2 linked regions of the Pedosphaera parvula Ellin514 genome follow. The protein of the gene in region 1 interacts with the protein of each later gene in a pairwise test. Links are inferred from orthologs where the notes say so. Each region holds a gene or a part of one and is shown on either strand. Other genes may lie near its edges.

Evidence for each region.
Region 2: the proteins of CFLAV_RS10855 (region 1) and ftsA interact in binary tests that used the Escherichia coli proteins (3 or more experiments, as listed by UniProt). The link is inferred for Pedosphaera parvula Ellin514 from one-to-one orthologs.

What each region holds. Positions count from the first base shown.
Region 1 is NZ_ABOX02000011.1:67,132-70,348, forward strand. What follows is about bases 49-2,941. They hold CFLAV_RS10855 (rod shape-determining protein), read left to right. Parts: upstream 49-927; coding sequence 928-1,956; downstream 1,957-2,941. Other genes in these bases: CFLAV_RS10845 (hypothetical protein), read left to right, coding at 49-244; CFLAV_RS10850 (hypothetical protein), read right to left, coding at 287-478; mreC (rod shape-determining protein MreC), read left to right, coding at 1,996-2,805; mreD (rod shape-determining protein MreD), read left to right, coding at 2,802-2,941. Also shown: more of CFLAV_RS10845, read left to right, coding at 17-48; more of mreD, read left to right, coding at 2,942-3,217. UniProt on the Escherichia coli protein: Forms membrane-associated dynamic filaments that are essential for cell shape determination. Acts by regulating cell wall synthesis and cell elongation, and thus cell shape.
Region 2 is NZ_ABOX02000017.1:97,457-100,779, reverse strand. What follows is about bases 17-3,015. They hold ftsA (cell division protein FtsA), read left to right. Parts: upstream 17-905; coding sequence 906-2,126; downstream 2,127-3,015. Other genes in these bases: ftsZ (cell division protein FtsZ), read left to right, coding at 2,185-3,015; CFLAV_RS14965 (cell division protein FtsQ/DivIB), read left to right, coding at 17-913. In the rest of the region: more of CFLAV_RS14965, read left to right, coding at 1-16; more of ftsZ, read left to right, coding at 3,016-3,323. UniProt on the Escherichia coli protein: Essential cell division protein that assists in the assembly of the Z ring. May serve as the principal membrane anchor for the Z ring.

The sequences.
Region 1 (3,217 bases):
AGCCTGTTTTAAAATTATGGAGGGTGCTGTTTTCGCGCAAAAGGCTGTATGGCAAGGCGCGACGAAGGAGAATATCCCTGGTGGATCTTCGACTGAGGAGCAACGCAGCCAGACAGCCTTTGGCGCGAAAACCCTCAGGGCGGCGGTGCTTTTGGCCGCAACCGGCGGTAGCTCGGCCTTCACAGCCGCTACGGGGATGCTTGGTGCCCGTGCGGAAGCACCTCGCCGCCTTGGCCACAGTTAAAATCTCCAACCGCAGCGCCCTCCATAATTTTAAAACAGGCTCTTAGAGCCGACTCAGACTATTGAGGTAATAGAGGAGAAATCCGAACCCAACGCAGAAGATCATTCCAACCATGATGGCCCACCGAAGGACATGAAACTTGCGATGCACCGAGAACGGATTGGTTGCCGCAAGAAGATCCTTGGGAACGTTGTCATGCTTGTCTGCCATAATGTTTAGAGAATCGTCTGTCATGGCTTGTTCCACAATTTCTGCAACGCTCAAAAAAGTGTCTGTTTTTGTCCTACAGCCGGGTCGATTGCCAACAGTCTCCCATCATTAATTCCCAAGGTAGGTGGATTTCCACGAAGTATGGGGTGCACACCCTATTCAGCAGGACCAGGAAACTTTGCTATTAATTTGCCGCACCCTAAATTTTTTCCCGGGAACCAAGGAGTCCCGGGTTTTTTATTTTGCACGAGCAGTTTCTAGTTTGTAACATCCTACACATTAAACGTTTACATATTTTCACCAGCAGCATGCAGCAATGCTAATTCGAAAATTCAAGAGCATGGATAGTTCCTTTAAGTGATTACCTAGCAATAACTTACGGTTAAACAGGCAATGCACCATTCGGTCATGCTAATAGACTTGACCGAATGGGATAGACGCTCTTACTTTTGCGGCTTGTTAGGTAAAGATTCATGCTAGCGCAATTTAAAAGCCTGTTTTCCAACGACATTGGAATAGATTTAGGGACCGCAAACTCCCTCGTTTACGTACGTGACCGGGGTATAGTCTTACGCGAGCCCTCGGTTGTAGCGATTCAGGCGGGCACTACCAACGTACTGGCCGTAGGCGATGAGGCCAAAAGGATGTTGGGGCGCACCCCTGGAAATATTGTGGCCATTCGGCCCATGAAAGATGGCGTAATAGCCGACTTCGAAATCACCGAAGCGATGCTCCGCCATTTCATTCAAAAGGTTCATCATCGCAAGTTAATCGCACCCAGAGTCGTTGTGGCGGTTCCGTCTGGAATCACCGAAGTGGAAAAACGGGCGGTTAAAGATTCCGCAACTCATGCTGGCGCACGGGAAGTGTATTTGATCGAACAACCGATGGCATCGGCCATTGGAGTCGGTTTGCCGGTCCATGAGCCTGCAGGTAACATGATCGTGGATATTGGCGGGGGTACTTGCGAAATCGCAATCATCTCCCTCGCCGGAATTGTCTTCAGCCGCAGCCTGAGGGTGGGCGGGGACGAATTTGACGAGACGATCGTGGCGCACATGAAGCGAGCCTACAACTTAATGATTGGCGAACGCACCGCGGAAGAGATCAAGATCCGGATTGGATCAGCCTTCCCGCTGGAGCAGGAATTAACGATGGAAGTAAAAGGTCGCGATCTGAGCGCAGGGTTGCCAAAAACTCTGACTATTCGCTCGGAAGAGATTCGCGAGGCTTTGCAGGAGCCGCTTTCAAGTATTTTGGAGTCCGTCCGTATCACTCTCGAACGATGCCCGCCTGAATTATCCGCCGATTTGGTGGATAAAGGCCTGGTTATGGCCGGTGGTGGCGCATTATTAAGAGGAATTGACCGTCTGGTTGCAGAGGAAACCGGTCTGCCGGTTCATATTGCCGATGACCCCTTGTGCGCTGTGGCTGAGGGTACCGGTCGTGTTTTGCAGGAACTCCAATTCTTGAAGCAGGTTTCAGCTAATTCCAAGCTCTGATTATTTTCAGCGTTCGCCCGAAGATTGGTCGGGTGAAGAATGTTAAAAAGGCCGCATTATATAGCCTTGGGGCTGGTAGGATTGCTGACACTGATTGTTTTAAATTTACCGAGTCATTCGGTAAATCAAATCAAAATTGGTATCGGAAGCCTGTTCCTGCCAATGTTTGGACTTGCCAAATCTTCCCATCAGATCGTTGATCAGGCAACCACTGCCATCCTTCCACGCGGCGAACTCATCCGCCAGAACGAGCAGCTACGCTCTACCAACCAACAACTTCAGTTTCGCGCCATGCAAAGTGATGCCGTCATGCGTGAAAATGATCAACTGCGCCAGCTGCTTGGCTTGCAGAAACAGGCCCGTTGGAAACTCAAGCTTGCCAATCTCATTCTTCGAGACCCGGCAAACTGGTGGCAAACAGTGGAAATTGATGTTGGAACCCGTGATGGCATAAAGCCGGATATGCCTGTGCTTACCCCCACCGGCTCGCTGGTCGGCCGCATTGTGAATGTGAAGCTGACGCATTCCCAGGTGGCCCTGATTGGAAACCCCAATTGCCGGGTGGCGGCCATGATTGATAAAACTGGCGAAACAGGCGTGATTTCTGACGTGGCAAGTGTCCTGGATCATTCTTTGGTCACACTGAGCTATCTTTCAAATAACACCAATCTCAAACCGGGCCAGGGCGTCATCACCAGCGGCATGGGTGGATTCTTTCCCAAGGGAATTCCCATTGGCCAAATCGCAGAGGACTCAAAAACCGTTGAGTTTGGTTTATACACCGAAGCACGCGTCAAGCTCTCGGCAAATCTAAGCACATTGGAGGAGGTTTTTGTTCTGATACCATGAACTGGGTACATTCCATCCTAATCCTGGTGGCTGCTTTCATCGCTATCTTCCTGGAATCGGCCTTCGGTGGTTTCCGCCATTTTCTGGGAGCTCAGATTGATCTTCTTCCAGCATTAATGGTGTACGCGAGCCTGAGTTCCGGATTTGGCATGGTCATCCTCCTCGCCGTACTGGGAGGATTATGTTTCGATTCGATCTCGGCCAACCCCCTCGGAGTAAGCATCCTGCCGTTGCTGTTGGTAGGCTTCTTGATTTACATGAGACGCGGGTTGATTTTGAGGGAGCAGACTTTCGCCCAGTTCTGTTTGGGCTTGGGCGCCAGTGCCATCACTCCGATGTTAACCTTGCTTTTACTTCTAAGCACCCGCCAGACACCACTGATTGGTTGGGGATCGATTTGGCAATGGGTGGT
Region 2 (3,323 bases), on another replicon or contig:
ACTGGACGTAAAGTTGCGCTCGGACCAGGTGCGGGCGACGCGCATTCGTATCAGTGCCATCGCTCTGGGCCTGGTCTTTGCCACGATTTTCTGCCTTTACGTTTTCTGGTGCACAGGTACATGGGCTTTGAATGCCTTGGTTTACCAGAATAAGGCTTTCGCCATTCAGGAACTCGATATCCAATCAGACGGGGTGCTTGCGGTTGAGCAATTACGTATTTGGGCCGGAGTCAGAACCGGACAAAACCTGCTTGCCCTTGATTTGGGACAGGTGAAACGGGACCTGGAAATGGCTTCCGTCATTAAATCTGTGGCGGTGGAACGAGTGTTGCCGCACACGCTTCGGTTGCGCGTTTCCGAGCGTGAACCACTGGCGCAAATCTATGTGCCGGTAGCCCGTACCAATGGAACTGGACTCGATTTGGGAATCCTGCACGTGGATTCAGATGGCTATGTCATGGCAGTGATCGATCCCAAACAACGTGCTGCCGCCGCGATCCAAACCAACGACGTGTTGCCAGTCATTTCAGGGATTAACCTCAACCAACTGGTTCCTGGCAAGCGGCTGGATTTACTGCAAGCCCGATCGGCCTTGCAACTAGTCACGGCATTTGAACGCTCACCCATGCAGGGCATGGTGGAACTGAAGAAGATTGATGTCTCTTCGCCAGAAATTTTGGTCGTCACGACGGGGCAGGGAACTGAGGTCATTTTCTCCACTCAGGATTTGGATCGGCAATTGCGTCGCTGGCGTGAAATCTACGACCAAGGGCAAAAGATGACCAAAGCCATAGCGACTCTCGACTTGTCAGTGCCCAATAACATTCCGGCACGCTGGGTTGAAGCGAGTTCGGTTCCGCCGGTAACTCCCAAAACCAAATTCTCACAACGTAACAGGAGGAAAAATGTTTGATCCTGGATCCTTGATTGTCGGACTGGAAATTGGAACTTCCAAGGTTTGCGCCGTCGTGGGCGAAGTGAACTCCACCGGAGCTCTGAATCTCATCGGCGTGGGGCAGGCGCGCTCCCGCGGTGTGCGGAAAGGCGAAATTGCCGACGCGCCCCTGGTGGAGGAGGATGTACGCAATGCCATCGTCGAAGCCGAGCAGATGGCGGATGTCGAAATACGGAGTGTCTATTTGGGGGTGACTGGAAGCCATATTCGTGGATTCAACAATCGAGGAGTTCATCCGGTGGTTTCAGCAGACCGTGAGATTACAGAGGAGGATGTGCAGGATGTCATCAAAAACGCCAAGGCCATCAATCTCCCCGCGCAAAACCATGTACTTCATGCCATTCGCCAGCATTTCACTGTGGATGGACAGGATGGCATCGTCAATCCGACCGGCATGTTGGGGGCCCGGGTAGAGGTGGATGTGCACGTGGTGCATGGGAATTTTAACCGTTTGCAGAACCCCATTCGAACCGTGAAAGGATTGCAACTGGAAGTGGAAGCCATAGTTTTCAATGGGCTCGCTTCCTCGCTGGCACTGCTCACCACCGAACAAAAGGAAATGGGAGCCTTGGTGATCGATATCGGTGGCGGCACGACGAATTTCGCGGTTTATGCAGATGGTATCATAAAGCATACAGGTGTGCTCGCGGTGGGCGGCGATCATGTTTCGAATGACCTGGCTTATGGATTGAAGGTGCCGCTGGGACGTGCGGAACAACTTAAGATTGAACGCGGATCGGCCACGGCAGATGATAATATAAAAGGCCAGAGCTTCAGCATTTCCAGCGAACTTGGATTGCCTGAAAAGAGCATTAATCTCGAACACTTGCGTCGGATTATGACGCTTCGGTTGGAGGAAATTTTTCAGTTAATTGAGCAGGATATTGCTCAATCGGGATTGTTGGATTATTTGCGGGCCGGCGTTTTCATTTGCGGTGGTGGAGCCCGCATTCCGGATATTTTAAAGCTGGCAGAGAGGGTGTTTCAATTGCCGGCCTCTCTCGGCAAGGCCAATTCCATCAGCGGAATCAAATCGGCGCTCGATCAGCCGGAATTCGCTACCGCCATAGGCCTAGTAAAGTTCGGTTCGTTCCAACAAAAAAAGCGTAGAACGGGAATAACTGAGGGTATCCGGCAAACGTTCACGGATATTTTTAATCGTAAATCGTAAACGCCGAGCTCGCGTTCAAGACTCAAGTTCAGAACTAATAGAGATTATGGAATCTGAAATGAACATAATGCCTGAGGCGGCGCCAATCGGAAAAAAGTTTTCGCTCAAAGTTATTGGCGTCGGTGGTGCGGGCGGCAATGCCACGGAATACATGTCCCAACAGACCTATGAGGGAATAAGCTTTCTGGCGATCAACACTGACGCACAGGCGCTGAACCAGTTGGGAGTGGCCGAGAAGATCGTTCTGGGTTCCAAGCTTACGCGTGGTTTGGGCACGGGTGGTGATCCTGATATGGGACGTGCTGCTGCAGAGGAGGACATTGACCGAATTCGGGGTTTGGTAGCTGGCGCCGATGTCGTTTGCGTCGTGGCCGGAATGGGTGGCGGAACAGGAACCGGGGCGGCGCCGGTGGTTGCAAAGCTGGCAAAGGAAGGCGGTGCGCTGGTGCTGGGCATCGTCACACTTCCATTTGAATTTGAAGGTTCCCGCCGTGGGCGTCAGGCGCAACTCGGCTTGCGCGATTTAAAGAGTGAGGCCGATGGTGTGATCTGCCTGCCGAATCAAAAGGTTTTTAAGCTTATTGACGAGAATACCAGCGTCAACGAGGCATTGAAGATTACCAACGAGTTCCTGGCTCAAGGTGTGCGAGGCATCTGGCGGCTATTGAATCAAACCGGCCTCATTAATGTTGATTTCAATGACCTCTGTGCAGTGTTGCGGGGACGTCACGAGGAAAGTTCCCTGGCCACAGTCGAAGCCTCAGGTGAGAACCGCTCGAAGGAAGTGGTTGAAAAACTCCTGGCGCATCCGTTTCTTGAAGGCGGCCAGGTGATGTCCGAAGCAGATGCGGTTCTGGTAAGCCTGGCGGGTGGTCCTGACATGACGATGACCGAGATCAATCGCATCATGGAACAGATCAACCGTCATTGCGAAAATGCCCACATCATCATGGGAGCTGGCATTCATGAGAGCTTCGCTGGCCGGTTATCAGTTACGCTGGTTGCTTCCCGACGCAACAGCCGTGAGGAAAAGCCTAGCTCCCGTCAGATGCACACACAGGTTGCACCAAGAGAGAGCGTCGAGACGGGTTCTCCCACTCAACAAGAAAAAAATATTTTAAATCCGGAGGTGACTCCGCGGCCGACTTCGAGATACGTTCCGCCAGCTCCATCCCTGACACCGCAACAGACTGAGCA